Regions from separate parts of the Sphingomonas sp. GW821-FHT04B01 genome, predicted to be linked through region 2. Evidence: predicted binding sites of a transcription regulator. Region 2 holds the regulator's gene; each other region holds the start of a gene.
What was found. The regulator LexA, encoded in region 2, represses DNA repair genes until DNA is damaged. The targets are predictions, from matches to a motif close to GTTCCNCNCTTGTTCT.
Positions count from the first base shown of each region.

Region 1 (7,565 bases), on a different contig from region 2:
TCAACGGATAGTCGCACATGCAGCCGCTGATCGCTTGGCGAGCCGTCATATAGCGATTGCGGGCCATTGGTCAGGCGACACCCATTAGCTGTGAGGGGTAGGCAGTGAGCATCGTCAACGCCTCCTCGACCGGCGAGGTCAGCCAGCGCTCCTGATCCTCGGCGAGCAGGATCACCGGCATCGCCTTCGGGTGTTTGAGCGCGACGAGCGGATTGGGCTCGGTAGTGCAGAAGGCATAGACGCGGTCGTGGTCGGCATCGACCTTCCACAGGCCGGCGAAGCACGGCACCGGCTGGTCCTCGACGGTGAACCACCAGTTGGTGTCGCCCGGCCCCTGCCGGTCGGAGACAGCCTTGGGTTCGGCGAAGCGGGTAAAGGGCACGAGGCAGCGATGCTCGGTCCGCAGCAGCCAGGGCTTCCACAAATTGTTGTGCAGATTGCGGGCGTTGGTCCACCAGTCGTAGAGGAACGGCAGTTCCCCCTCGCGCGCGGCACGCTTGCGGGGTTTCCGCGTCGGGAAGCCCCAGCGCATCGTGCTCAGCACCCGCCGGCCATCTTCGTAGCGCACGACATAGCCGGGCTTGCCGGGGGCGGCATAGTCCTTCTCTATCCCGAGCACGTTGGCGGCATCGTCGACCGCGGCGAGCGCATCGAAATAGCCGCGCGGATCGACCTTCAAGTTATAGAGATTGCACATCTTCGTCTTCGATCACGAGCGATGGCGCGAGACAAGCTTCTTCCACGTCGCCTCGTCCGGATAGGGCAGCGGCGCGCCGGTCGGAGGTTCGCGGCCGACCGTAACGCGCGGTCGCGCCGTTGCCTTCTGCGCACGGCAGCCGGCGCAGCACAGGCGGGCTGCAACGGCGGGCAGGCCATCGTCCCAGCCGCGGCGGTTGAACATCCACCACAGGCATACCGCATCCAGCACCCGGACATGACCGCAGCGCGGGCAGGTCAGACGCAACGTCCGCTTGTACAGCGCGCATTGCTCGAGCGTGCGCAGGCGACGCCCGACATGGTCGTAGTCCGCGCGCGCTGACCCCGTTCGAGCTGCGGCCTCGGCAGCGTCGATCCCGTTTCGGTTCACCGAATCCCTCCCGTAACGCCTTGACCCTTCGTCAACAATTCTGGAACATATAGCGAACAGATGAGTCGCAACAGCCATGTCCGCTAACCCCCAACCCGATGAGGCCCTGGCCCGCTTGCGCGAGGAGCTGGGTGCCGTGCGCGGGCCGAAGCTGGCGGTTCTGCCCTTCGGCATCGCTGCGATCGACAGGCGACTCGCCGAGGGCGGACTCGTGCTGGGCGGCCTGCACGAGGTGTCGCCGGCGACGCCGACGCTCACCGACGATGCCGCGGCGACGCTGTTTTCGGTCGGCATCGCCGCCCGCGCTGCGGCGCGATCCGGCAAGCGCGTGCTCTGGGCGCTGACCCGCTTCGACCTCTATGCCCCCGGTCTGGAGCAGGCCGGGCTCGACCCGGCGACGCTGCTGTTCGTCGAGGCACGCGACGACAAACAAGTGCTCGCCGTCATGGAGGATGGCCTGCGCCACGGCGGGCTCGCCGCGGTCGTCGGCGAGGTGAAGCGGGCCGATATGGTCGCGACACGGCGGCTGCAGCTTGCTGCGATGAGCGGCCACGCACCGGCGCTGCTCGCGCGCCGCTGGCGCAAGGCCGGCGTCGAGCCCTTGTCCGACCTCTCGGCGGCGATGACCCGCTGGCGGATCGCCTGCGCGCCCTCCGAGCGGCTGCCGGCACCCGGCGTCGGCCGGGCACGCTGGACCGTCGACCTCGCGCGCCAGCGCGGTGGTCCCCCCTTCACCCTGCAACTGGAGGCATGCGATGACACGGGTCGCCTCGCTCTACCTGCCGCACCTCGCCATCGAGCGACTGCGCCGGCTCGAGCGACCGCGCGCGCTGCCTGAACCGCAGCCTGCGCCATCGCTGCCGATCGACGACGACCCCGGTGCCTGTTCGGTGCCGCGGGGCGGCGGCTGGCGCCCGGGCGCACGCTGGGCGCGCGACGACGGCGCACGTGCAGCGATCGAAGAGCAGGCCGCGGCGCTGCCGCGCCACCAGCAGCCGACGATGCGCGAACTCGGCCGGCGTTCCGAGGCGGCGGATCATCCGTTCAAGCGACCGGTAACATCAGGCGGTACGCCCACGGCCCTGCCAGTGGCCGTGCCGGTCGCGCATGCGGTGCCGCTGGTCCTCGCCGAGCAGGCCGGTCAGCGCCACGTCATCACCGCCGCCTGTCCCGCCGCGCTTTCGCTCGGCCTGATACCCGGCATGGCTGTGACGCAGGCGCGCGCGCTGGTCGCCGAACTCGACGTGCGTGCCGCCGATCGCGCCGCCGATGGCGCGGTGCTCGACAGCCTCGCGCTGCATGCGGTGCGGCATTGGACGCCCACCGCCGCGGCGAGTGGCGCGGACGGGCTGTGGATCGAGCTGACCGGTACGGCGCACCTTCATGGCGGCGAGGCGCGCTTCTGCCGGCGGCTGGTCCGCTTCTGCCGGCGCTTCGGCTATACTGCACGCGTTGCGGTGGCGGGAACGCCGGGCGCCGCGCACGCACTCGCACGGTTCGGGCGTGACGTGATCAGCGCCATCCCGAACGGCGGCGAGGCGCAGGCGCTCGCCGGCCTGCCGCCCGCCGCGCTGCGGCTGACGCCCGAGGCGCTGACCGCCGCGGCGCGGTTCGGGCTCGACCGGATCGCCGATCTGCTGCCGCTGCCGCGCGGTCCCCTCGCGCGCCGGCTGGGGCTCGCCAGCGTGCGCCGTCTCGACGAGGCGCTCGGCCGGGTGGCGGAACCGATCGTGCCGGTCGTCCCGGAGGAGACGCCGCTGGCCCGCCGCCGCCTGCTCGAGCCGATCGGCACTGCCGAGGCGATCGAACACGTCATCCGCGATCTTCTCGCCGATATGATCGGGCTGCTGCAGGAGCGCGGCGCCGGCGCGCGCACGTTGCTGCTCGTCATCGAGCGGATCGACGGCAGCGAGCAGCGGCTCGCCATCGGGACGTCGCGACCGACGCGCGACGCGGCTCATCTCGCCCGCCTCTTGCATCTCAGGATCGAGACGATCGATCCGGGCGACGGGATCGAGACGATGCGGCTCGCCGCCACCCGTACCGATCCGCTCGGCGCGACCGCGCTCGCCGCCAGCCTCGCCGGCGACGATGCGCCGCCGGATGTCGCGACGCTTGTCGATCAGATCGCCGGCCGCGTGGGGGATGCGGCTCTGTTTACCGCAGCGCCGGTAGAGAGCGACGTGCCCGAGCGCGCCGTCCGTCGCACCGCGCCGCTCGCCGCCCCGACCGGCTGGCCCGCGTGGCGGCGGCCGGTGCGGCTCCTCAACCGGCCCGAACCCTTGGTCGGCGTGCTGGCCTTGCTGCCCGACGCGCCGCCTCGACGCTTCACGTGGCGCGGACATGTCCATGCCGTCGTCGCCGGCGACGGCCCCGAGCGCATCCATGGCGAATGGTGGCGGCGCGACGGCGAGCTATGGGCGGTGCGCGACTATTTCCGCGTCGAGGACGATACCGGCGCACGCTTCTGGCTGTTCCGCCGCGGCGACGGTGTCGATGGCGCGACCGGCGACCTGAGCTGGTATCTGCATGGACTGTTTGGCTGATGACCTACGTCGAACTCCAGGTCACCAGCCATTTCTCGTTCCTGCGTGGCGCCTCCAGCCCGGACGAACTGTTCGCGGCAGCGGCGCTGCTCGGTCATGCCGCGCTTGGGCTTACCGATCTCGGCAGCGTCGCCGGGCTGGTCCGTGGCTGGGAGGCACAGAAAGCGACCGGCGTGCGGATGATCGCCGGCGCGCGGGTGCGGCTCGACGACGGGCGCATGTTGCTGCTCTACCCGACCGACAAGCCCGCCTGGTCGCGCCTCACCCGTCTGCTCACGCTCGGCAAGTCCCGCGCCGGCAAGGGCGGCTGCGCGCTGGCGTGGGAGGACGTCGTCACCTGGAACGCGGGGCTGATCGCCATCCTGCTTCCCGATCTGCCCGGTGACGCCACCCGCAGCGATCTCGGCGATCTGCACGAGGTATTCGGGGACCGTGGCTATTGCGCGCTCACCTTCCGGCGACGGCCCGACGATGCGATGCGCCTGCACGACCTCGCCCGGCAGGCAGCCGACGCAGGGGTCGCAACCGTCGCGGTCGGCGACATCCTCTATCATGCGCCCGACGCACGGCTGCTGCAGGACGTCGTCACCGCAATCCGCGAGAAATGCACCGTCGATACGCTGGGTTACCGCCGCGAACGCCACGCCGACCGGCACCTCAAATCACCGGAAGAGATGGAGCGTCGCTTCGCCGCCTTCCCCGACGCGATCCGCGCCACCGCCGAGATCGCGCGCCGCTGCACCTTCGACCTTGGCGAGTTGAGCTACCAATATCCCGACGAGCGCGTCGTCGACGGGCTGACCGCGCAACAGGCGCTCGAACAGCTTACCGAGGCCGCCGTGGAACGCCGGTTCCCCGACGGCGTGCCCGCGCAATACCGGACGCAGATCGATCACGAACTGCGGCTGATCGCCGAACTCGCCTATGCGCCCTACTTCCTGACCGTGAACAGTATCGTTGCGGAAAGCCGGCGCCGCGGCATCCTGTGCCAGGGCCGCGGCTCGGCGGCGAACAGCTGCGTCTGCTTCATGCTCGGCATCACCTCGATCGACCCGATCAAGCACGAGCTGTTGTTCGAGCGCTTCATCTCGGGCGAGCGCCGCGAGCCGCCCGACATCGACGTCGACTTCGAGCATGAGCGCCGCGAGGAGATCATCCAGTGGATCTATGAGACCTATGGCCGCACCCATGCCGCACTGACCGCGGTCGTCACCCGCTATCGCGCGCGCGGCGCGGTGCGCGAGGTCGGCAAGGCGCTGGGCCTGCCCGAGGATCTCACCAAGGCACTCGCCGGGCTGGTGTGGGGCTGGAGCCAGGAAGGCGTCGGCGAGAAACAGGTCCAGCAGCTCAACCTCAACATGGAGGATCGCCGGCTGCGGCTGGCGCTCGACCTCGCCCGCAAGCTGATCGGCACGCCGCGGCATTTGTCGCAGCATCCCGGCGGCTTCGTGCTGACGCACGACCGACTCGACGATCTCGTGCCGATCGAACCCGCCGCGATGGTCGACCGGCAGGTGATCGAATGGGACAAGGACGACATCGATGCGCTGAAGTTCATGAAGGTCGATGTGCTCGGCCTCGGCATGCTCGGCTGCATGAACCGCGCCTTCAATATGCTGGAGGAGGCCAAGGGCATCCGCGTCGGCATGGCCGACCTGCAGGACGACGATCCCGACGTCTATGCGATGATCCAGAAGGCCGACACGCTCGGCACCTTCCAGATCGAGTCCCGCGCGCAGATGAGCATGTTGCCGCGGATGAAGCCGGCACGCTTCTACGACCTCGTCATCGAGGTGGCGATCGTTCGGCCGGGGCCCATTCAGGGCGACATGGTCCACCCCTATCTCCGCCGCCGCGAAGGGCGCGAGAAGCCGGACTATCCGCGGCCCGAGCTGCGCGCGGTGCTGGAGAAGACGCTGGGCGTACCGCTGTTCCAGGAGCAGGCGATGAAGGTCGCGATCGTAGGGGCGGGCTTCACCCCGGCCGAGGCGGACCAGCTCCGCCGCGCGATGGCGACGTTCAAGTTCACCGGCGGGGTCAGCCACTTCTTCGACAAGCTGGTCGGCGGCATGGTCGAGCGCGGTTACCCCCGCGACTTCGCCGAACGCACGTTCAAGCAGATCGAGGGGTTCGGCAGCTATGGCTTCCCCGAGAGCCACGCCGCCAGCTTCGCCAAGATCGCCTATGCGAGCTGCTGGATGAAGCACCATCATCCAGACGTGTTCTGCGCTGCGCTGCTCAATGCGCAGCCGATGGGGTTCTATGCGCCGGCACAGGTCGTCCGCGACGCTCGCGACCACGGCGTCGAGGTGCGTCCCGCCTGCATCAACGCCAGCCGCTGGGATTGCACGCTGGAGCCGGGCCGTGGCCGCTATCTCGCCGTACGCCTTGGGCTGCGGCAGGTCCGCGGCCTCGCCAACGCGCATGGCGCGGCGATCGTCACCGCACGTGGGCAGATGCCGTTCGGCTCGGTCGAGGAGGTCTGGCGCCGCGCCGGCGTGCCGCGCGCTGCGATCGAGCGGTTAGCCGAGGCGGACGCGTTTCAAACTCTGGGCGAAAACCGGCGGCAGGGCCTCTGGAAGGTAAAGGGACTCGGCGACGCGCCCTTGCCCCTCTTCGCCGCCGCCGATGCTCGCGAGTCGCTGTTCAGCCCGGAAGGGCTTGAGCCGGACGTCAGCCTGCGGCCCCTGTCCGACGGCCGCGAGGTGGTCGAGGATTACCGCGCGCTTCAGTTGTCGCTGCGCGCGCACCCGCTGGCTTTCCTGCGGCAGGATCTGACCCGGCGTGGCATCACACGCTGCGCCGATCTCGAACACATCAAGGACGGCCGGCACGTCGAGGTGGCCGGGATCATCCTTGTCCGCCAGAAGCCGGGTTCGGCCAAGGGCGTGCTGTTCATCACCATCGAGGATGAGACGGGAATCGCCAACGGCATCCTCTGGCCCGACCGGTTCGAGGCACAGCGCCGCACGGTGATGTCGGCGGCGATGATCGGGATGAAGGGACGCGTGCAGAAGGAGGGACAGGTGATCCACGTCATCTGCGACCGGATCATCGACCATGGACCGCTGCTCGCGCAGGTCGGACAGATGGATTTCCCGCATGCGACCGGGCGTGGTGACGGCGCGCGGCATGCCGGCTCGCCGGACCGCGGCGATGCCGGCTGGAAGCCCGGCCCTCGCGACAGCTATTGGCCGCCGCATAGCACGGGCATGGATCCGGAAGATGTCGTGCGGGTGAAGTCGCGCGACTTCCACTGATCGGTGTCGCGCCACCAGCGGATCATCATCGACCTTTCGCTCCATATCCTCCGCGGGGCAGCGGCGCGTTCTGGCAACGGCAAGGTTGACACGGTCGAAGTCCGGCTCGCGCTACGCTGTCTTGTCGCGCATTGCCCGGAACGCTGGCCGCTCGACATGTTCTGGAGCTCAGCCAGCACCGATCACGATATCGGGCGGTCGCAGGGCTGCACCGCGGCATTAAATGGGATTGTCCGGCAGATCGAAGGCGTCGGTCGCCTGTCTTGACCCAATTGCGGTCACTCCGCGGTCTGTAGCCTCTGCCCTAAATCGGACATTCGTTCACTGCCGAGGTTTGGCATCAGTGCATCCTTTCGTGTGCACGATGCTAGCCAAAGTAACAGGATGCTAAACCCTGACAGGTACGGCCAAAGGAATGTTGTCGTCGCTCTCAGCACGGATCGCGGCGATCGGCCTCGTGGTCCTGATCGCCCTGGCCTCCCTGGCAGGGCTCCTCGTCGATGCGTCTCGGCAGACCAGCCAGAGCTTCGAATGGGCTGGCCATTCGGCAGAGGTGATCGAGACGACGGAGGCAGCGTTGGGGGATCTGCGCGAGGCGGAGTCGGGCCAGCGCGGTTTCATCATCACGCGCAATCCCGCCTACGCCCGATCGTTCGCCGAGCGGGTGGAGAG
Region 1 is NZ_JBWKTR010000008.1:169,761-177,325, forward strand. Features, by position in the region: gene AC07UH_RS17570 (SOS response-associated peptidase family protein) at 71-697, opposite strand; gene AC07UH_RS17575 (hypothetical protein) at 710-1,087, opposite strand; gene AC07UH_RS17580 (ImuA family protein) at 1,203-1,925, shown strand; gene AC07UH_RS17585 (Y-family DNA polymerase) at 1,843-3,633, shown strand; gene AC07UH_RS17590 (error-prone DNA polymerase) at 3,630-6,893, shown strand; gene AC07UH_RS17595 (hypothetical protein) at 6,897-7,160, shown strand; gene AC07UH_RS17600 (sensor domain-containing diguanylate cyclase) at 7,309-7,565, shown strand, end outside.
Region 1: AC07UH_RS17580 (ImuA family protein) is a predicted target of LexA. The motif match lies at 1,119-1,134, and genes of this name have one in related genera.

Region 2 (7,565 bases):
CGCGATCAGTTGGTGCTGTGGCTGCCGGTGGCATTCGGTGGCGGGATCGCGGCGTGGTTCGTGCTGCCCGATCCGCGGGCGTGGACGACGACGTTGCTGCTGTGCGCCGCAGCGGCGTTCGCCGCCATCGGGCTGGCACGCGGCGACCGGGCTGCGCGGGTCATCGCCCTCGGAGCCGTGGCCGTCGCCGCCGGTTTGGCGCTGATCTGGTGGCGGGCGGAGCGGGTCGCCGAACCGGTGCTCGCGCGCCCGGTCGTCGCGGTGGTACGCGGCAGCGTCGAGCGGGCCGAGCCGTTGATCGCACGCGGACTGATGCGGCTGACGATCCGCGCCGACGCCGGCCAGGGCCTGCCGACGCGGCTGCGGGTCAATCTCGCCGCAGCGGACGTACCGGCGGACGTGGGGGCGGGTGCGGTCGTCCGGCTGCGGGCGCGACTGATGCCGCCGCCCGACGCCGCGGTGCCCGGCGCCTATGATTTCGCACGGGTGGCGTGGTTCGCGGGTATCGGCGCGAACGGGCGTGGTTTCGCGCCGGTGACGGTGATCCGGCCCGCCCCGGCGGGGGGTGGCCTGCGGACGCGGCTGACCGATCATATCACCGCCCGGCTGGACGGCAGCCGCGGCGGGATCGCGGCCGCGCTCGCCACCGGTGACGAGGGTGCGATCACCCCGGACGATTCGGAAGCGATGCGCCGTGCCGGCCTCGCGCATCTCTTGTCGGTCAGCGGGTTGCACATCACCGCAGCCGTCGGCGCGACGATGCTGCTGGTCATGCGGCTGCTCGCCTTGTGGCCGTGGCTGGCGATCCGCGTCCGGTTGCCGCTGGTCGCGGCGGCGGCAGGAGCGCTGGCGGCGATCGGCTATACCTGGCTCACCGGCAGTCAGGTGCCGACGATCCGATCCTGCGTCGCATCGCTGCTGGTGCTGGGGGCACTGGTGCTCGGGCGCGAGGCGGTGACGTTGCGGCTGGTCGCCGCGGGCGCGATGACGGTGCTGCTCGTCTGGCCGGAGGCGGTGACCGGCGCGAGCTTCCAACTGTCCTTCGCGGCGATCGCGGCGATCGTCGCGCTGCACGAGCAGCCGCGTATCGAATCGTGGTTCGCGCCGCGTGAGGAGGGGCGAATGGCTCGCGTACTGCGGTCGCTGGCGTCGCTGCTGCTCACCGGGCTGGTCGTCGAGGCGGCGCTGATGCCGATCGCGGTCTATCATTTCCACAAAGCGGGGCTCTACGGCGCGGCGGCGAACATCGTCGCGATCCCGCTCACCACCTTCGTGGTGATGCCGCTCGAGGCGCTCGCCCTGCTGCTCGACGCCTTGGGCTGCGGCGGGCCGGTCTGGTGGGCGACCGATATTGCCCTGCGCCTGTTGCTGGTCCTCGCGCATGCGGTCGCCGCGGCGCCGGGATCGTCGCTTGCGCTGCCTTCGATGCCGGCGGCGGCGTTTGCGCTCCTGGTGGCGGGGGGATTGTGGTTGGCTTTGTGGCGGACGCGGTGGCGGCGGCTCGGCGTGGTACCGCTCGTCATCGGTGCGGGCTGGACGTGGCTGACGCCCGCGCCCGACCTGCTGGTGACGGGCGACGGGCGGCATATGGCGGTGCGTGTCGGCGGCGGTCTGGCGCTGCTGCGTGATCGGGCCGGGGACTATACGCGGGACATGCTCGCCGAAAACGGCGGCGCCGACGCGGGGATGCTATTGGGGGAGCAGGCGGCGGCGCGCTGCACGCGCGATGCGTGCGCGGCCGATGTGGATGCGGGCGGGCGGCGCTGGCGGGTGCTGGCGACGCGGAGCCTGTATCCGGTGAACCGCGACGATCTCGCGACGGCCTGTGCGCGTGCGGATGTGGTGGTGAGCGAACGCCATCTGCCGCGGGCGTGCCGGCCGCGCTGGCTCCGGCTGGACGCGCCGATGCTGCGGCGGATCGGCGGGGTCGCGGTGACCTTCGCGGGTGGCGAGGTGCGGACGGTGCGGCGCGACGGGGATGCACATCCGTGGTTCGCTGCCGTGCGGGTCATGCCGGCGGTGACGGGCGAGCACCATAGAAAGCGTCGATGGGGTGCCTCGTGAAAGTCCGCCAGTGCTCCTGCGGACGCAGGAGTCCAGAGCCAAGCAGAACAACGGCGTATGGCGTTCCGGACTCCTGGGCTCCTGCTTTCGCAGGAGCACCGGGATGACGTTCCCAGAGGTCTCGAACAAGTCCGGGGTGACCGAGAGAGGGTGGAAAGCGTTGGGCGTACATGGAGGCCCATATGCGATCCCGCCGGCGGCTCAATCGTAGCGGCGCAGGATGCCCGACAATTTGCCCTGCACGCGGACGTGCGAGGGCACGTAGCGTTGCGGTTCATAGGCGCGGTTGGCCGGATCGAGCCGGACCATCGCGCCCTCGCGACGGAAATATTTGAGCGTCGCCTCGCTGTCGTCGATCAGCGCGACGACGATCTCGCCGTCGCGGGCGACTTCGGTCCGGCGGATCAGCGCATAGTCGCCGTCGAGAATACCCGCCTCGACCATCGAATCGCCCGATACTTCCAGCGCATAATGTTCGCCCGAACCGAGCAGCGCGGCCGGCACCGCGAGCATCGAGCTTCCCTCGAACGCCTCGATCGGCACGCCGGCGGCGATGCGGCCGTGCAGCGGGATCTCGATGACGTCGTTGGCCGGCGTCGCCGTGGGGCGGACGTTGCCGGTCTTGGCAGGGGGCGCGGCCGGAGCGGCCGGCGCGGGCTTGCGTTCCGACCGTTCCGGCATGCGCAGCACTTCGAGCGCGCGGGCGCGGTTGGGCAGGCGGCGGATGAAATGCCGTTCCTCGAGCGCGCTGATCAGGCGGTGGACGCCCGATTTGGATTTCAGGTCGAGCGCTTCCTTCATCTCCTCGAACGAGGGCGAGATGCCGGTTTCTTCCAGCCGGTCGTTGATGAAGCAAACGAGCTCGTGTTGCTTGCGCGTGAGCATGAGCGGACCTTCCCCGTCGGAACAGACGCGGAACTTCTAGGGAACAGGATAGCGCCCGTCAAGCGATGACGAGGATTTCTGCCGAGTCGCCCGCACTGGCGGCAGGCGCGTCCACCGGCCGCACAATCAGGCAGTGCGAGCGGGCGAGCGTGAGGAGCATCGAACTGTCCTGGATGGTCGAGGCAAAGGCGCGACCGTCGCGCAGCTCGGCGCGCAGATAGTCGGTGCGCGGGCCGTTCGCGGGCAGATCCTCGCCGAGGATGGTCATCGTCGTGCGCGGTAGCGGGTCGACGGCGCCGGCGAGGCGCGCGACCAGCGGTTTGACGAACAGCAAGGCGGTGACAAACGCGGACACCGGATTACCGGGCAGGCCGAGCAGGATCGTGTCGCCGAGCCGGCCCGCCATCATCGGCTTGCCGGGGCGCAGCGCGATCCGCCAAAAGTCGATGCTGCCGCCGGCGGCCTCGAGCGCCGGGCGGACGAGATCGTGGTCGCCGACCGAAGCGCCGCCGGTGGTGACGAGCAAATCGGCATCGACACCGGCGAAGGCGTCCCGCAACGTGCCGAGATCGTCGGGGAGGATGCCGAGGTCGATCAACTCGATCGGCAGGTCGGCGAGCAGCGCCGCCAGCATCGCGCGGTTCGATTCGGGGAGCACGTCGGCCGAGGCGCCGCGGCCGGGCTCGACCAATTCGTCGCCGGTCGCGCAGATCGCGACCCGCACGCGGCGGTGGACGGCGATCGTCGCCACCCCGCCGGTCGCCGCGACCGCGATCCGCGCGGCGGTCAGCCGCTCGCCCTGCGCGATCAGCCGGTCACCGGTGGTGAAATCGAGGCCGCGGCGGCGGGTGTTGCGGCCGTGCGTCGGCGGACCTTCGCCGATCAGCAGGATCGCCGTGCCGTCGGCGGCGACTTCCTCCTGGATCATCACCGTGTCGGCGCCCGCGGGCATCGCCGCGCCGGTGAAGATCCGAACCGTTTCGCCCGGGCGGACCGCGCCGGCGAAGGGGCGGCCGGCGGCGCTTTCGCCGATCAGCGTCCAGGGACCGGGGAGGTCGGCGAAGCGGATGGCATAGCCGTCCATCGCCGACAGATCGGTCGCCGGCTGTGTCCGGCGGGCGACGACGTCGGCGGCGGCCCAGCGTCCGTGCGCCTGAGCGAGCGGTACCTCTTCGACGGCGACCGGGGCCGCCGAGGCGAACAGGCGGGCTTGCGCCTCGGCGATCGGCAGCAAGGCCATGGCGTCAGGCGCGCCAGTCGCCGGACTTGCCGCCGGCCTTTTCGAGCAGGCGGATGCCGGTGATCGTCATGCCGCGGTCCATCGCCTTCGCCATGTCGTAGATGGTCAGCAGCGCGACCGAGACGGCGGTGAGCGCCTCCATCTCGACGCCGGTCTTGCCGTCGGTCGCGGCGAGCGCGGTGGCGGTGATGCCGGTGTCGTCGAGCACCAGATCGAGCGTGACGCGGGTGAGGGGGAGGGGATGGCAGAGCGGGATGAGCTCGGCGGTCTTCTTCGCCGCCATGATGCCGGCGACGCGGGCGACGGCGAGCACGTCGCCCTTCTTCGCCGCACCGTCGCGGATCGCGGCGAGCGCATCCGCGGCGACCGCGATATGGCCGGTGGCGACGGCGCGGCGGCTGGTCACCGCCTTGTCGCCGACATCGACCATATGCGCGGCGCCGTCGGCGTCGAGATGGGTGAGGCCGCTCATCCGATCATCGCGCGGGTCGCGGCCTCGACATCGTCGGCGCGCATCAGCGCCTCGCCGATCAGGAAGCAGTGCACGCCGTGTGCGGCCATCGCGTCGAGATCGGCGCGCGTCTCGAGCCCGCTCTCGGCGACGAAGGTGCAGCCCTTGGGCGCCTTGTCGACCAGTTCGTAGGTGCGGGCGAAATCGACGGTGAAATCGCGCAGGTCGCGGTTGTTGACGCCGATCAGTCGCGACTTGAGCTTGAGCGCGCGGTCGAGTTCGTGCGCGTCGTGGACCTCGACCAGTACGTCCATGCCGCAGTCGCGCGCCGATGCCTCGATCTCCGCCATCTGGTTGTCGTCGAGCGCGGCGACGATGATGAGGATCGCGTCGGCGCCGATCGACCGGCTTTCGGTCGCCTGCCACGGATCGACCATGAAATCCTTGCGGATCACCGGCAGGTCGCAGGCGGCGCGCGCGGCGACGAGATAGTCGTCGGAGCCCTGGAACCATTGCTCGTCGGTGAGCACCGACAGGCAGGCGGCGCCGCCCGCCTGATAGGCGCGGGCGTGGGCGGGGGGATCGAAATCGGCGCGGATCAGGCCCTTCGACGGGCTCGCCTTCTTGATCTCGGCGATCAGCGCGTGGCCCGGCCTGGCGTCGAGCGCGGCGCGGAAGCCGCGCGGTTTGGTCACCGCGGCGATGCGTGCGTCGAGATCGGCGAGGCTCGTGGTCGCCTTGCGTGCGGCGACCTCGGCGCGTTTGGTTTCGATGATGCGGGAGAGGATGGTCATCGGTAGGCGATCCAGCGGTCGAGCAGCGCGCCCGCGCGGCCGTCGTCGAGCGCGGCCGCGGCGGCGTGCGCGCCGGCGGTGAGATGGGGACTGTGGCCGGCGACGACCAGCGCGGCGGCGGCGTTGAGCAGCACCGCGTCGCGATAGGCGCCCGCCTCGCCGGCAAGCAGGCGACGCAGCGCGGCGGCGTTATAGGCGGGGTCGCCGCCGCGGATCGCGGCGAGCGGATGGCGCGGCAGGCCGGCATCCTCGGGCGTGATCGTGGCCGGCAATGTCGCGCTGCCGACGTTGACCGCGATGCTCGGGCCGGCGGTGGAGAGTTCGTCGAGCCCCTCCTCGCCCGAGATCACCGCGGCGCGGGCGGTGCCGAGCTGGTCGAGCGCCTCGGCATAGAGGCCGGCATAATCGGGGCGGGCGATGCCGATCAGCTGATGCGTGACATGCGCCGGATTGGCGAGCGGCCCCATCAGGTTGAAGATGGTGCGCTTGCCGATGCGGCGGCGGATCGGGGTGATCCGCGCCATTGCGGGATGATGGTTGGCGGCGAACAGGAAGGCGATGCCGAGATCGGCGAGACTGCCCTCGGCGGTGGCGCCGGCGACCTCCATGTCGAGGCCGATCGCCTCGAGCGTGTCGGCGGCGCCCGCCTTGGACGAGGCGGCGCGGTTGCCGTGCTTGGCGACGGGCACGCCGCAGGCCGCGACGACCAGCGCCACCGCGGTCGAGACGTTGAGCGTGTGATGACCGTCGCCGCCGGTGCCGCAGACGTCGATCGCGCCGGCGGGGGCGGCGATCGGGATGAGGCGGGCGCGGAGGGCGCGCGCGGCCTCGGCGATCTCGATGCTGGTCTCGCCGCGGTCGGACAAAGCGATGAGGAAGGCGGCGATCGCCTCTTCCGACACGCGCGCGTCGAGGATGTCGGCAAAGGCCTGCGCCGCGCTCTCGCGCGACAGCGGCGTCGACGGATCGGGCAGCAGCGTCAGGATCGTCACGCGGGCGCCTTGACCGCGATGCCGGCAATCCGCAGAAAATTGGCGAGCATCGCATGGCCGTGTTCGGTGGCGATGCTTTCGGGATGGAACTGGACGCCGTGGATCGGCAGCGTCGCGTGGCGGAAGCCCATGACGTTGCCGTCGTCGGCGCGCGCATTCACCACCAGCGGCGCGGGCACGTCGTTGACGATCAGGCTGTGGTAGCGCGTCGCGGTGAACGGCGAGGGCAGGCCCTCGAACAGGCCGGTACCGTCGTGGGCGACGGGCGAGGTCTTGCCGTGCATCAGCCCGCCGCGCTCGACACGGCCGCCGAAATGCTGGCCGATCGCCTGATGGCCGAGGCAGACGCCGAGCAACGGACGGCCGGCATCGGCAGCGGCGGCGACGAGATCGAGGCTGACCCCCGCTTCGGTCGGCGTGCACGGGCCGGGCGAGATCAGGAACGCCTCGGCCCCCGACGACAGCGCCTGGCCCGCCGAAATGGCATCGTTGCGCACCACCTCCACCTCGCTGCCCAGCTCCATGAGATAATGGACGAGGTTCCAGGTGAAGCTGTCGTAATTGTCGACGACCAAGATCATCGCGCCGCCATAAACGATGCCCGCGCCGGTGCAACGCCTGTTGCGTCCCGGCAATCCTGTAGCATTCTGCGGGCGCTTATAACCGCTCCGTGTCGCGCGCCGGGAGAAACTGCGTCGCCTGCACGTTGAAGTCGCAAAGGAGACGCATGCCATGTTCCGCCCGTTGATGATTGCCGCTTTGATCGCGTTGCCCGCAGTCGCCGGTGCGCAGAGCGCGCCGGTGGCGGATACGGCAGGGTCGGGCACGCCGCCGCAGCGCGTGCGTGCGGTCACGCTCGGCGTCGGCCAGAAATGCCCGCAAAGCAGCGATACCGAGATCGTCATCTGCTCGACGCTCGAACAGCCCTATCGCATCCCCAAGCAGTTCCGCGACAGCGGTCCGATCCCGGCCAAGAACCAGGCATGGGGCAATCGCGCCGCGACGATGGACCAGGTCGGCCGGGCTGCCGGCGGCCTTCCCGACACCTGTTCGCCGGTCGGCACCGGCGGTCAGAGCGGCTGTGCGCTGGCGACCAACCGCCAATGGGCGGCGGAGCGTCGTGCCAAGCAGGATGCCGA
Region 2 is NZ_JBWKTR010000003.1:181,745-189,309, reverse strand. Features, by position in the region: gene AC07UH_RS09740 (ComEC/Rec2 family competence protein) at 1-2,064, shown strand, start outside; gene lexA (transcriptional repressor LexA) at 2,266-2,949, opposite strand; gene AC07UH_RS09730 (molybdopterin molybdotransferase MoeA) at 3,008-4,189, opposite strand; gene moaC (cyclic pyranopterin monophosphate synthase MoaC) at 4,194-4,661, opposite strand; gene trpC (indole-3-glycerol phosphate synthase TrpC) at 4,658-5,434, opposite strand; gene trpD (anthranilate phosphoribosyltransferase) at 5,431-6,426, opposite strand; gene AC07UH_RS09710 (anthranilate synthase component II) at 6,423-7,007, opposite strand; gene AC07UH_RS09705 (hypothetical protein) at 7,159-7,565, shown strand, end outside.

Region 3 (7,565 bases), on a different contig from region 2:
GCCGACGTGCGTGCAGGCTCGGTGATGGGGCTCGGTCCCGCACCGGCGGCGCTCGACCTTATCATGATGGACCCGCCTTACGGCACCGGCGCCGGCCTCGTCGCGCTCGACAAGCTGGCGCGGCTCGGCTGGGTCTCGCCGGCGACCTGGGTCAGCATCGAGACCGCCAAGGCGGAAGAAATCGCCCCGCCCGGCTTCACCGTCGATGCGACCCGCGTCCATGGCAAGGCACGGCTGACGCTGCTGCGGCAGGCGTAGCGCCGTTAGCCCGCAGGCCGTGACCGCAGCAGTGCCAGCCCGCCCAGGCTGAGCAGCCCCGCGCCGACCAGATACAGGCCGATCCACCCCAGACCGCGATGGGCCAGCGCCTCCGCGGCGATCGGTGCGACCGCACCGCCGAGGATGCCGCCGAGGTTGAAGGTCATCGACACGCCGGTATAGCGCACCCCCGCCGGAAACAGGCTCGGCAGCCACCCGCCGAGCGGCCCGTAGGCGAAGCCCATCACGAACAGGGCGAAGGCGAGCCACAGGAAGACGACGAAGAGCGAGCCTGCGCCGAGCATCGGCCCCATCGCAAGGCCCGCGGCCATGCAGCCGAGAAACCCGATCACCAGCATCCGTCGCGCGCCGGTGCGGTCGGCGGTGACGCTGGCGACGATCACCCCGGCGGCGAGGAACAGGATCGCGACGAGTTCGACCGCCAGCATCGCCTCGCGTCCGTATCCCAGCATCTTGGTCCCGTAGCCGAGCGTGAAGGCGGTCGCGAGATAGAAGAGCGCGAAACAGGCGATCACCCCGCCCGTCCCCGCCAGCACCGCGCGGCCATGGTCCAGCATCAGCGTCGCGATCGGCACCTTGGGCAGCGCTTCCGCCTGCTCCGCCTCGACGAACGCGGGCGTCTCGGTGAGCTTCAGCCGCACCCATAGCCCGAGCACGACCAGCACCGCGCTGACCAGGAACGGCAGCCGCCAGCCCCACGCCCGGAACTGCGCCTCGTCGAGCGCCAGCCCGAGGATGAGGAACAATCCGTTCGCCATCAGGAAGCCGACCGGCGCACCCAGCGGCGGGAACATGCCCCAGGTATTGCGGCGGTGCGGCGGCGCGTTCTCGACCGCGAGCAGCGCCGCCCCGCCCCATTCGCCGCCGAGCCCGAACCCCTGCCCCAGCCGCAGCAGGCACAGCAGCAACGGCGCGACCCAGCCGACCTGATCGTAGGTCGGCAGGAAGGCGATCGCGACGGTCGACCCGCCCATCAGCATCAGGCTGGCGACGAGCGTCGACTTGCGGCCGACGCGGTCGCCGAAATGACCGAACACGATCGCGCCCACCGGCCGCGCGATGAACGCGAGGCCGAAGCTGGCGAAGCTCAGCATCTGCTGCGCGGTCTTGCTCTCGGCAGGGAAGAACAATTCGCCGAACACCAAAGCGGCGGCGGTGGCGTAGATGTAAAAATCGTAGAACTCGACCGCAGTGCCGACCAGGCTGGCGGTCAGGATGCGTCGGGCGGAGGCGGGCGCGGGCGGCGTGGCGGACGGCGAAGGCATGCGGTCACTCTAATCGCGAAAAAATCGTTGCGGGCAACAGTTGTGAAATCCGTTCGCAACAATCCACGCCTAGAGAGAGAACGTCGCTGCTCCTCTCCCCCTGTGGGTAGCGACGTGTCGGTCGCCTCCCCTGTCGGCCGACCCTCCCTGAACTACGGGGCGGTCGCTTTGCGGCTGCCCCGATTTTTCATGGACTTGACCGCTCGTCGCGACGCGACGGCGATCGCCGCGCCGCCGAGCGAAAAGCCTTATTCCGCGCGATCGGCGTCATGCAGACCGGCGAGTCGCACGTCGCCCGCCCGTGCCGCGAGCTGGCGCGTGCCGTCGTCGCAAATCTCCCTGACGCAGCGCAGCGCGTCGAGTCGCATCTCCAGCGTCGCACCATTGGGGATGCATGCCGCGCGCGCCGCGCGGACGATGCGGCCTTGCAGCGACCGCCGGCCCGATTCACTGTGCAGGTCGAGCCCCTTGGCCGACACCTTGACCTGCACCGGCTCGCGCTCCGCGGCGATGGCGGCGCCCGGAACCGCGGCGAACAGGCACGACAAGGCGACCGCCGCGATGGCGGCGTGATGCGACGTCTTCATGATGACACTCCTGCAAATCGGACTCGCCGCGGCGGGCCGGCTCGATCCCCGCGCGCCTCCCGGGCGCCGGCTGGACGAAGCCGACCATTCCGCCGGCGGGGTCGCCCTAGCAGTCGGTCGTTACGCATGCGTTACATGCCGGTGTCGCCTTGATGACGACCGGTGGCCGATCGGACTTGCCCGCTCGCGCGCCGTTCCCTACCTGTTCGCCGGTGACCGATCTCAGCGCCCCCGCCAACGCCTTGCAGGACCCGCCCTATCTCAAGGGGCTCAACCCGCCGCAGCGCGATGCGGTCCTGACCACCGAAGGCCCGGTGCTGATGCTCGCCGGCGCCGGCACCGGCAAGACCGCCGCGCTCACCGCCCGGCTCGCGCATCTGCTGTGGACGCGCAAGGCGTGGCCGTCCGAGATCCTCAGCGTCACCTTCACCAACAAGGCGGCGCGCGAGATGCGCGAGCGCGTCGGCCGGCTCGTCGGCGACGCGGTCGAGGGCATGCCATGGCTCGGCACCTTCCACGCGATCGGCGCCAAGATGCTGCGCCGCCACGCCGAGCTGGTCGGGTTGCAGAGCAATTTCAGCATCCTCGACACCGACGACCAGCTTCGGCTGCTAAAACAGCTCATCCTCGCCGCCGATCTCGACGAGAAGCGCTTCCCCGCGCGCAGTCTCGCCGGGCTGATCGACGACTGGAAGAACAAGGGGCTGGTTCCCGCCGATATCGATGCCGGCGAAAGCGAACGCTATGCCAACGGCCGCGGCGGCGAACTCTACGCGCAATATCAGGAGCGGTTGAAGGCCCTCAACGCCTGCGATTTCGGCGATTTGCTGCTGCACATGCTGACCGTGCTGAAGACCTATCCCGAGGTGCTGAAAATGTACCAGGAGCGGTTCAAGTACATCATGGTCGACGAATATCAGGACACCAACGTCGTCCAGTATCTCTGGCTGCGCCTGCTCGCGCAGGCGCGCAAGAACATCGCCTGCGTCGGCGACGACGACCAGTCGATCTATTCGTGGCGCGGCGCGCAGGTCGAGAACATCCTCAAGTTCGAGAAGGACTTTCCGGGCGCGAAGGTGATCCGGCTCGAACAGAATTACCGCTCGACGCCGCATATCCTCGGCGCCGCCTCGGGCGTCATCGCCAACAACGGTGGGCGGCTCGGCAAGACTTTGTGGACCGAGCTCGACGCGGGCGAGAAGGTGCGCGTGCTCGGCGTCTGGGACGGCCCCGAGGAGGCGCGCCGCGTCGGCGAGGAGATCGAGGCGGCGCAGCGCAGCGGCAAGAGCCTCGACGAGGTGGCCATCCTCGTCCGCGCGCAGCATCAGACTCGCGAATTCGAGGATCGCTTCATCGCGATCGGCATGCCCTATCGCATCATCGGCGGATTCCGCTTCTACGAACGCGCCGAGATCCGCGACGCGCTCGCTTATCTGCGCATCGTCAACCAGCCCGCCGACGACCTCGCCTTCGAACGGATCGTCAACGTCCCCAAGCGCGGGCTCGGCGACAAGGCGCTTGCCAAGATCCACCAGCTCGCTCGGATCGAGGGCATACCGCTGACCATCGCCGCGGCGCGCATCCTCGACACCGACGAACTGACCCCGCAGGCGCGCCGCGCGCTCGGCAACCTCGTCGGCGACATCGCCCGCTGGCGCGACATGGCGCGCGACCTGCCACATGCCGAGCTCGCCCGCCAGTTGCTCGACGAGAGCGGCTATACGGCAATGTGGCAGGCCGAGAAATCGGTCGACGCCGCCGGCCGGCTCGAGAACCTGTCCGAACTCGTCCGCGCGATGGAGGAATATGAATCGCTCGGCGCCTTCCTCGAACACGTCAGCCTCGTCATGGACAAGGAGGGCGGCGTCCAGGACCCGCAGGTGACGATCATGACGATCCACGCCGCCAAGGGCCTCGAATATGACACCGTCTTCCTCGTCGGCTGGGAGGAGGGGCTGTTCCCGTCGCAGCGCTCGCTCGACGAGGGCGGCACCAAGAGCCTCGAGGAGGAACGCCGCCTCGCCTATGTGGCGATCACCCGCGCGCGGCGGCGCGCGACGATCCTCCACGCCGCCAACCGCCGCATCTACGGCCAGTGGACGTCGAGCATCCCGAGCCGCTTCGTCGGCGAACTGCCCCCCGAACATACCGACGCCGAGACGACGATGTCGGGCGGCGAGAGCCTGTGGCGCGCGAACTGGAGCGAACGCGCCGACCCCTTCGCCGACGTCGGCCGCGGCACCGGCCGCGGTCCCGGCTGGCAGCGCGCGGCGGGCAGCGGCTCGGGCTTCTCGACCGCGCCGACGCGCGTCGTCGAAAGCCGGTCGAGCGCGGTCAGCATCGGCAACAAGGGGCGCAGCGACCTGTCGGTCGGCCTGCGCGTCTTCCACCAGAAGTTCGGCTATGGCGCGATCGCCGAGATCGAGGGCAACAAGCTCGAGATCGACTTCGAGGCGGCGGGCCGCAAGCGCGTGATGGACAGTTTCGTCACGATCGGGTGAGGGTCGTTCAGGAACCGCCAAGGTCGGATCGGATTATGCTCGTTGCGGACCCGACTCCACGGGTCCCTTAGAGGATCATCCCGATGTTCAGGTCCCTTCTGCTGTCCGCCGCGGTCTGCGCGAGCCTCGCCGCGACCGCCCCGGCGATCGCCCAGTCCGCCGCCGACGATGCCCGCTTCGCCGCTGCGCAACAGCGGTTCGATGCCGAGATGGCGCGCTACCGTTCCGAATTCGACCGCTATCGCGCGCTGCGCGGCACGCCGGGCCCGGGCGGCTATCGCCAGGCGCCGGTGCCGGGCGGCTATGACGAGCAGCGCTACGACGATCGCGACGACGACCGGTACGAAAACGGCTACGATCCCGCACGCTACTATCGTCCGGGCGCGCAGGAGCGCGTGCTGAGCCCCAACGACCGCGTCTATGCGGGCAATGACGGCCGCTATTATTGCAAGCGCAGCGACGGCACGACCGGCCTCATCGCCGGCGGTGCGGCGGGCGGCATCCTCGGCAACGTCATCGACGGCGGCCACAGCCGGATCGTCGGCACGTTGCTGGGCGGCGCAGTCGGCGCGCTCGCCGGCAAGGCGATCGACCAGAATCAGGCGCAGGTGCGCTGCCGCTGAGCGAGCGGCGGTCGGACGGTCAGGCCCGTTCGACCGCCATCAGCGTCACGCCCGCATATTTCTCGGCTTCGGGCTCGAACAGGCTGCTCGGCGCGAACGCCTTGTCGGTCAGCGTCGGCTCGCCGAGCCCGTCCATCTTGAACGTGCCGACCTTCTCCTCGCGCGGCGGCTTGCCGTCACGCTCCACCGTCACCGCGTCGACGTAGATCTCGCCATGGCGGGTGTAGAGAATATGCGGCGCGATCGTCACCGTCCCCTTGTTGTAGGTGGCGGTCACGGTCAGCAGGCGCACGATCGCTTCGAACATCGTCGGCACCGGTCCCGTCGGTGCGGCAGTCGCGGCTTCGGTCTGGGTCATCGGCGGCACCATAAACGTTCGTGTTGCGTCGCAGCAAGAACGCTTTGCCGTTAACGATGTTTCACGGCCGGCGGATCGCCCCGCCAGCCGCCGTCCGCTTTAGCGATAGACGGTGAAACAGCGCCGCTGCGGTCCGTAATAGCCGCGATGCACCCGGCAGACGACGCGGCCGCGACCATAACCGCGGCCATAGCCCCGCCCGTAACCGCCGCCATAACCATAACCGCGACCACGATCGTAGCCGCGCCCGTGGAAACGCGGACCATCACGCCAGCGGCGGTCGTCGCGCCGGTCGTAGCCGCGGTGATCGTACCCGCGGTGATAGCTGCGATCGTAGCCGTAGCGCTGCGCCTCGGCGGGCGCGGCGGTCATCAAGGTGCCGGCAGCGAGCGCCGCGGCGCTGAACAAAGCAATGAGCTTCATGGGGTTACTCCTCACACGCCCGACATCGGGCATGTCCGCACCATGGCGCGGGCGCCATGCATGCGATCTGAACCCGCGGTTGTGAAAATGTCAGGATCGCTGCCCCGCCACCCCGTCAGGGCAGGCGCACCGTCAACCCGTCGAGCGCCGCGGTCAGCCGCACCTGGCAGGCGAGGCGACTCGTCCGCGACGCGGCGGGGACCAGATCGAGCAAATCCTCCTCCTCCTCGCGCGCCGCCGGCATGCGGGCGAAATCCTCCGCGGCGATAACGACGTGGCAGGTCGCGCAGGCCATGTCGCCGTTGCACGTCCCTTCGAGCGGATGGCCATCCGCCTGCGCGAGATCGAGCAATCGGGTGCCCTCGGCGCCTTCCGCCTGTCGGCTGCGGCCATCCGGATCGACGAACACCACGCGAATCATGCCATCCCCCCCTGCCGCGCCGCTGCCGCGACGATGGCCGCCAGTCCGTCCCGCAGCGCGTCCTCGCCGGTATAGCGCCCGAAACCGAGCCTGATACTCGACCGCGCCTGCGCCTCGGTCAGGCCGAGCGCGCGCAGCACGTGGCTCGACCGGCCCGAGCCGCTCGCACACGCCGATCCCGCCGAAAAGGCGAGATCGCGACAGTCGCTCATCAGCCGTGCCACGTCGAGCCCGTCGCGTCGCACGTTGAGATTACCGCGATACCGCCGCGTCACCGACCCGTTGACATCCCATCCCGCCAGCGCCGCGGTCGCGATCGCCCAGAGCCGATCGACATGCGCCGCATCGGCCGCAGCCCGCTCCGTCATCAGCCGCGCCGCGGCACCGAAACCCGCGCACAGCGCCGGCGATAGCGTTCCCGAGCGTCCCGCCGCCTCCTGTCCGCCGCCGTGGATCAGCGGCGCCAGCGTCACGCCGTCGCGAATCCACAAGCCTCCGATCCCCTTCGGCCCATGCAGCTTGTGCGCCGACACCGCGATCAGATCGCATCCCGCCGGCACCGGCATACGCCCATAGCCCTGCACCGCATCGCACAGCATCAGCGCGCCGGCCGCATGCGCCAGTTCGGCGAGCGCCGCGATCGGTTGGATCACGCCGATCTCGTTATTGACCAGCATCGCCGCGACCAGTCCCACCCCCGGCCCGATCGCCGCCGCGGCCCGATCGAGGTCGACCAGCCCGTCGTCGCCGACCGGCAGCACCGTCACCTGCCGTCCATGGGCCGCCTCCGCCGCAACGGTGTCGAGCACCGCGGCATGTTCGGTCGCCAGCGTGACGATCGCGCCGCTGGTCCCCTTGATCGCCCAGTTGAGCGCCTCGGTCGCGCCGCTGGTGAAGCTGAGCGCGCCCCCCGCCGGCGCAAGTGCCGCCACCGCATCGCGCGCCACCTCGACCGTCGCCTTGGCGGCGCGGCCCGGCCGATGTGGCGAATGCGGATTGGCATGTTGCGATTCGAGCCATGGCAGCATCGCCGCCAAGGCTTCGGGCGCGAGCGGCGTGGTCGCCTGATAATCGAGATAGATCATGCCGCGCGGCGCGTCGTCTTCGC
Region 3 is NZ_JBWKTR010000002.1:492,274-499,838, forward strand. Features, by position in the region: gene rsmD (16S rRNA (guanine(966)-N(2))-methyltransferase RsmD) at 1-258, shown strand, start outside; gene AC07UH_RS08510 (MFS transporter) at 264-1,544, opposite strand; gene AC07UH_RS08515 (UrcA family protein) at 1,793-2,131, opposite strand; gene AC07UH_RS08520 (ATP-dependent helicase) at 2,344-4,632, shown strand; gene AC07UH_RS08525 (glycine zipper 2TM domain-containing protein) at 4,716-5,255, shown strand; gene AC07UH_RS08530 (hypothetical protein) at 5,275-5,613, opposite strand; gene AC07UH_RS08535 (hypothetical protein) at 5,713-6,036, opposite strand; gene AC07UH_RS08540 (2Fe-2S iron-sulfur cluster-binding protein) at 6,152-6,457, opposite strand; gene AC07UH_RS08545 (cysteine desulfurase family protein) at 6,454-7,542, opposite strand; gene AC07UH_RS08550 (cysteine desulfurase family protein) at 7,539-7,565, opposite strand, start outside.
Region 3: AC07UH_RS08520 (ATP-dependent helicase) is a predicted target of LexA. The motif match lies at 2,325-2,340, and genes of this name have one in related genera.

Region 4 (7,565 bases), on a different contig from region 2:
CCCGTGAAGCTCCGCGGTTCCTTGGCGACCACTTCGGGCGTGCCGACCGCGACGATCTCGCCGCCCTTGACGCCGCCTTCGGGACCCAGATCGACCACCCAGTCGGCGGTCTTGATGACGTCGAGATTGTGCTCGATCACCACCACCGTATTGCCCTGCTCGACGAGCGCGTGAAGCACTTCGAGCAATTTGCGGACGTCCTCGAAATGCAGGCCGGTGGTCGGCTCGTCGAGGATGTACAAAGTGTTGCCGGTCGCGCGGCGGGCGAGTTCCTTGGCGAGCTTGACGCGCTGCGCCTCGCCGCCCGACAGCGTCGTCGCCTGCTGGCCGACCTTGACGTAGCCGAGGCCGACCTCGACCAGCATCTCCATCTTGTCGCGGATCGGCGGCACCGCCTTGAAGAATTCCGCGGCATCCTCGACCGTCATGTCGAGCACGTCGGCGATGCTCTTGCCCTTGAACTTCACCTCCAGCGTCTCGCGATTGTAGCGCGCGCCGTGGCAGACGTCGCAGGTGACGTAGACGTCGGGGAGGAAGTGCATCTCGATCTTGAGCACGCCGTCGCCCTGGCACGCCTCGCAGCGGCCGCCCTTGACGTTGAAGCTGAACCGGCCGGGCTTGTAGCCGCGCGCCTGACTTTCGGGCAGGCCGGCGAACCAGTCGCGGATCTGCGTGAAGCTGCCCGTATAGGTCGCCGGGTTCGAACGCGGGGTGCGGCCGATCGGCGACTGGTCGATGTCGATCACCTTGTCGAGATGCTGGAGGCCGCTGACCTTGTCGTGCTTGCCGGCGAGGATGCGCGCGCCGTTGAGCGCGCGCGCCGCAGCAGCATAGAGCGTGTCGATCGTGAAGCTCGACTTGCCCGATCCCGACACGCCGGTGATGCAGGTGAAGGTGCCGAGCGGGATGCTCGCGGTGACGCCGGTGAGGTTGTTGGCGCGCGCATTGTGGACGGTGAGCTGCTTGCCGTTGCCCTTGCGGCGCTTCGCCGGCACCGGGACCTGGCGGGTGCCGTTGAGATAGTCGGCGGTGATGCTCGTCTTGCTCTTGAGGATTTGCTTGAGCGTGCCCTGCGCGACGATCTGGCCGCCGTGGACGCCGGCGCCCGGCCCCATGTCGATGACGTAATCGGCGGTGCGGATCGCATCCTCGTCATGTTCGACCACCAGCACGGTGTTGCCGAGGTCGCGCAGGCGCCTGAGCGTCGCGAGCAGCATGTCGTTGTCGCGCTGGTGCAGCCCGATCGAGGGTTCGTCGAGCACGTAGAGCACGCCCGACAGGCCGCTGCCGATCTGACTGGCGAGGCGGATGCGCTGGCTCTCGCCGCCCGACAGCGTGCCGCTGGTGCGATCGAGGTTGAGATAGTCGAGGCCGACGTTGTTGAGGAAGCCCAATCGCTCGACGATCTCCTTCAGGATGCGCTCGGCGATCGCGCGCTGCTGGTCGCCGAGATGGTTGGGCAGGTCGGTGAAGAAGGCGAGCGCGTCCACCACCGAGAGATGCGTGGCATAGGCGATGTCGCGCATCGCGATCTTGACCGCCAGCGCCTCGGGCTTGAGGCGCGCGCCGTGGCAGACCTCGCACGGGCGCGAGCTCTGGTATTTGGACAGTTCCTCGCGCATCCACGCGCTCTCGGTCTGGAGCAGGCGGCGGTTGAGGTTGCCGACGACGCCCTCGAACGGCTTCTTGACGTCATACGCCTTCTTGCCGTCGACGAAGGTCAGCGTGACCGGCTTGCCCTTGCTGCCGTGCAGGATGAGCGCGTGGATCGCCTCTGGCAGGTCGGCCCAGGGCGTGTCGAGGCTGAAGTCGAATTCGCGCGCGAGGCTGCCGAGGACCTGCATATAATAGGGGCTGGGCGGGTTGGACTTGGCCCATGGGACGACGGCGCCCTTCTTGATGCTGAGCCCGTGGTTGGGGACGACGAGATCCTCGTCGAACAGCAGTTTCTCGCCGAGCCCGTCGCAGGCCGGGCAGGCGCCCTGCGGCGCGTTGAACGAGAACAATCGCGGCTCGATCTCGGCAATGGTGAAGCCGCTGATCGGGCAAGCGAATTTCTCGGAGAAGACGATGCGGCCGGGAGGCGCGTTGTCGCCGAGCACTTCCGACTTGGGCGTGTGCGGCTCGACGGGGTCGGCGGGATCGACATAGGCGAGGCCGTCGGCGAGTTTGAGCGCGGTCTCGAAACTCTCGGCGAGGCGCGTCGCGGCATCGCCGCGCACGACGAGCCGGTCGACGACGATCTCGATGTCGTGCTTGAATTTCTTGTCGAGCGCGGGCGCCTCGTCGATCTCGTGGATCTCGCCGTCGATGCGGACGCGGGTGAAGCCCGCCTTCTGCCATTCGGCGAGCTCCTTGCGATATTCGCCCTTGCGGCCGCGCACGACCGGGGCAAGCAGATAGAGGCGCGTCCCCTCGGGCAGCGCGAGGACGCGGTCGACCATCTGGCTGACGGTCTGCGCGGCGATCGGTTCGCCGGTCGCGGGGCTGTAGGGAATGCCGACGCGCGCCCAGAGCAGGCGCATGTAATCGTAGATCTCGGTGACGGTCGCCACCGTCGAGCGCGGGTTGCGGCTGGTCGTCTTCTGCTCGATCGAGATCGCCGGCGACAGGCCCTCGATATGATCGACGTCGGGCTTCTGCATCAGCTCGAGGAACTGGCGGGCGTAGGCGGAGAGCGATTCGACGTAGCGGCGCTGGCCCTCGGCATAGATGGTGTCGAAGGCGAGGGACGACTTGCCCGAGCCGGACAGGCCGGTGATCACCGTCAGCGTATCGCGGGGGATGTCGACGTCGACGTCCTTGAGGTTGTGCTCGCGCGCGCCGCGGACGGTGATTTTGGTCAGCATGTGGCGGGTTCTACTTCTGTTCTGTGTCTGGGGCTAGTCCGGGAAGTAGGAACGCGCGGGAGGCTTCGCCAGCACCACGTTGAAACGCGCGGCGCGTGTCTTATCTCGGCGACACACAGACAGAGAGGCCGCGCATGGGCAAGAAGACGAAGAAGGCGAAGCTCCCCAAGGAGGTGCTCGGCATCCGCCTGCCCAAGGAGCTGCGCGAGGCGGGCGGGGCGTTGCTGGAGAAAGCGAACAGCCCGCAGGGGCGCGAGATGCTCGCGGCGGGGCTGACGATGGCCGCCGCGGCGGCGACCGCGGCGGTGGCGAAGGGCCGGACGAAGCGCGAGGCGGCGGGGGAGCGGCCGGTGCCGCCGGTGCCGGGGGCGGCACCCGAGCCGCCGCGTCCACCCGAACCGCCGCAGGGCACGCAGACGCAACCCGATCCGCAGGCGATCGCCGATGCGGTGGGCAAGGCGGCGGAGGCGCTGCTCGGCCGGTTGTTCGGGGGGAAGAAGGCCTAGGCCGGATCGGCATGCGGTGGTGTCGCGGCCCTGACCCCTCCGGGTGCATCACCGCGGTTTTGTCGGGGGCCTTTGCCAAAAGAACGCCGTAAGACGTTGTTTTGCTTGGCTCTTGGCTCCTGCGTTCGCAGGAGCACTGTGCTGATGTGGATTGTCTTAGAGTCTAGACCTGTTCCGGCGTCCGCCGGGCCGTGCGGCATGGTGTCCCGTCCAGCCTTATCCCTCGCCGCAGGGTGGACCCCGGAACAAGTCCGGGGTGACGGGGTGGGCTTGGCAGACGGTGGGCTCGTGCGAACGCCCCTGTGCGATCGCTTTGGGGTGACGGAAGAGCGAAGCTTCGGCGCTCATCATCGGCCGGGATACGGAATGTCGATCTGGCCCCGCAGGGATCAGGACAGCCTTTGCTTGATCGGGACGATCGTCTGTGGCGTCAGGTCGACCGGGCGTTGCCGCCATGCCCGACGCGGCTGGCGGTCGCGCTCGGGCAGGAGGTCGTTGGCGGCCTCCCATTCGGTGAAGCGGAATTGCTCGATCTGGTCGGTCATCGCATGCGTCTCGTCGACCAGCTTGCGGGCGGCGGCGGTCTCTTCTTCGGCGACCGCGGCGTTCTGCTGCGTGACATTGTCGAGTTCGGCCACCGCGGCGGTGATCTGCTGCAAGGCGAGGGACTGATGTTCGACGTTCTCGGCGATGTTGGTGGTCAGCAGTGCCATCTTGCCGACGCGCTCGATCACCCGGCCGAGGGCGATCTCGACGTCGCCGACCGAGCGGACGCCGAGCCCGATCTGCTCGGCCGAGCGGCCGATCCGTCGCTTGACGTCCATCGCGGCCTCGGCCGACCGTCCGGCAAGCGCGCGCACCTCCTGCGCGACGACCGCGAAGCCCTTGCCGGCTTCGCCGGCGCGTGCCGCCTCGACCCCGGCGTTGAGCGCCAGCAGGTTGGTCTGAAAGGCGATGCGGTCGATGACGACGAGGATTTCACCGATCTCGTTGGAGAATTGTTCGAGCCGGTTGATCGCGGCGACCGCGTCCTTGAGCATGTCGCCCGACTTTTCGGCGTCGACATGCGCTTCCGAAACCGCCTGGCGCACCTGCACGGCGTTGCCGGCGGAGTCGGTCAGCGCGCCGCTGAGCTGCTGGAGCGCGCTGGCGGTTTCCTCGAGGCTCGTCGCCTGCCGTTCGGTACGTTGGGACAGGTCGTTCGACGACTGCATCAATTCCTGCGCGCCGGACGCGATATCGGTGGCGCTGAGGCGGACCGAGGCCAGTGCCGTCCCCAAAGCGTCGGCGGCGTGGTTGAAATCGCTCTTAAGCTTGCCGAACTCGCCGGCGAGGGCGCCTTCGACCCGTACGGTGAGATCGCCGCCGGCGAGCTTGTGCAGCGCGCCGCCGATGCTGCGGACGATGAGGCGGGCCTGCTCGCGACGGATCATCTCGGTCAGCGCCCCGACCGCGACCGCGAGCAGGCTGAGAAAGGTCACGGCGGCCAAGAGCGTCCGGTTCGCAGCGCGTTGCGCGACTGCGGCCTTGTGGCGCAGCGCGGCGACCTCTGCGGTCATCGCATCGATCTGGGCGTCGGCGACCTTCGAAGCGGCCCGTTCGGCGGGGCGGACGACTTCGCGCAGATGGCGCAACGCATCGGACCGGTTGCCGGCGTTCGCTTCGGCGGCGACCTCGCCCAGTGCGGCGACGACGGTGTGCGACAGGTGGAAATAATCCTCGGGCAGGACGTGGCGCGCCTTGGTGTCCTCGAGGTCGCGCAACATCTGGCGCATCTGCTGCGAGCGTGTGTCGAACTTCCGGACGATGATCCCCCGTTCCTCGGGATCGGTTTCGGTGATGAGGTTGAGCGCGTCGCGCTGCAGCGAGCGACTAACCGAACGGACCTCGGTCACGGCCAGCACCCGCTCCTGCGCTTCCAGTGCGGCGACGTTCGCCGCCTCCAGCGCACGGTCCTCGCGGTACGTCACGCCCGCCAGCAGCCACAGTAACAGGATCGCGCCGACCAGGGGCGCGATGACGCGGACGTTGAAGCGGCGGAGCGGCAAGAGTCTATCCCTCTGATGGCGGAAAAGAGCAGCCGCCCCACCAATTATAGAGGCGCGGGATCGCGCCTTTATACTTCGGGAGCAAATATCGGACCGGGCGATTCACGCGTGCTGCCGAGCGGCAATGGACCGGACCGGAGCGGCATGGTTATAGGTGCGGCATGACGTCGCGGCGGTAGCGGCAAGGGGACGATGATGAGAGCAACGGCACGAGTGACGGCGGTTTTGGCGATTGCCGCGGCAACGCTCGCGGCCGCCGCCGCGCAGGCGCAGACGGCGGCGCAGGCGGTCGTCGCGCAGCAGGCGCAGGATCCGGGCGCGCGCGCCGGCACGGCGTATGACGTCGCCTTCCCCAATGCGGTGCATCACGAGGCGCAGATCACCGCGACCTTCGCGCGGGTGCCGGCGGGGCCGCTGCGCGTGCGGATGGCACGCTCGTCGCCGGGACGCTATGCGATCCACGAATTCGCCAAGAACGTCTATGCGGTGTCGGCGAAGGACGGCAAAGGGCGCCCGCTGCGACTGATCCGCAGCGATCCCTATGGCTGGACGGTCGCCGGACACGACGGCACCGTCGTCGTCACCTACACCCTGTTCGGCGACTGGGGCGACGGCACCTATGCGCAGATCGACACGACGCATGCGCACCTCAACATGCCCGCCACCTTCCTGTGGGCGGAGGGCTATGACGCGCAGCCGATCCGCGTGCGCTTCACGCCGTTCGACCCCAAATGGCGGATCGCGACGCAGCTTCCCGCCGCCAGGGGCGCGAACAGCTTCTGGGCGCCGAACCTGCAATATTTCATGGATAGCCCGACCGAGATCAGCGACTTCGCCATGCGCGAATGGCCGGTCACCGATGCGCTGGGCAAGAGCTATGTCGTGCGGCTCGCGGTGCATCACGCCGGCAGCGATGCCGATCTCGATACCTATACCGCCAAGGTGAAGCGGGTGATCGCGCAGCATTATGCGCTGTTCGGACAGGCGCCGCGCTACGATTACGGCACCTATACGTTCATCGCCGACTATCTGCCGCAGATCACCGGCGACGGCATGGAGCATCGCAACTCGACGATCATCACCGACAAGCGCGGGCTCGCCGAGGCGAAGTTCGCGCAGCTCAACACGTTGAGCCATGAGTTCGTGCATAGCTGGAACGTCGAGCGGCTGCGGCCGGCCGAACTGGAACCGTTCGACTTCACCCGCGCCAATCCGACGCCGTCCTTGTGGTTCGCGGAAGGCTTCACGCAATATTACGGGCCGCTGCTGATCCGCCGCGCCGGCGAGATGAGCGTCGACGATTTCCTGCGCGGGCTGGGCGGTACGCTGAGCGGCGTCGTGAACAGCCCGGCGCGGCGCTACGGCGGGCCGGAGGAGATGAGCCTGCGCGCGCCCTTCGTCGATGCCGCCAAGGCAATCGACCAGGTCAATCCGAACATCTTCGTGTCCTATTATCCTTATGGCGCGGTGGTGGCGCTGGCGCTCGATCTGCAATTGCGGCAGCGCTATCCGGGGCTGTCGCTCGATGCCTATATGCGCCATCTGTGGACGACGCGCGGCGATACCGAGCTGAAATATACGCCTGCCGATCTCGAGCGGGGACTGGCCGAGCTGACGCGCGATCCCGCCTTCGCCAAGGCGTTCTTCGACGGGTCCGTGCATGCGAGCGGACTGCCCGATTATGCGCCGCTGCTGCGGCAGGCGGGGCTGGTGGTCCGGCCCGTCGACGCGACGCGCGGCTGGGCGGGAATGAGCCTCGTCGATGGCGAGGGCGGCGTAAGCGTCGGCGACGCGCCGCGGCCGGATGCGCCGGCCTATGCCGGTGGGCTGGAGCGGGGCGACGTGCTGCTCAGTCTCGACGGCGCGCCGGTGCGCGATGCCGCAGCGGCGCAGGCGGTGCTGGCGGCGCACAGGCCGGGCGACCGCGTCGCGGTGCGCTTCCGCCAGCGCGGGGTGGAGCGCGATGCGGTGCTGCGACTGGCTGCCGATCCGTCGTTCGAGGTGGTGCGCGGCGAGACCGCTGGCGTGGCGGTGACGCCGGCGCAACTCGCGTTCCGCGAAGGCTGGCTGGGCAAATAGGGGTCACGCAGCGCGGAGGCGCGGAGAGAAGAAGGGGTTTGCGCGCAGAGGCGCAGAGAGCGCAGAGAGCACAGAGAGGTGTC
Region 4 is NZ_JBWKTR010000001.1:655,736-663,300, forward strand. Features, by position in the region: gene uvrA (excinuclease ABC subunit UvrA) at 1-2,849, opposite strand, end outside; gene AC07UH_RS03170 (hypothetical protein) at 2,984-3,355, shown strand; gene AC07UH_RS03175 (methyl-accepting chemotaxis protein) at 3,745-5,403, opposite strand; gene AC07UH_RS03180 (M61 family metallopeptidase) at 5,617-7,482, shown strand.
Region 4: uvrA (excinuclease ABC subunit UvrA) is a predicted target of LexA. The motif match lies at 2,857-2,872, and genes of this name have one in related genera.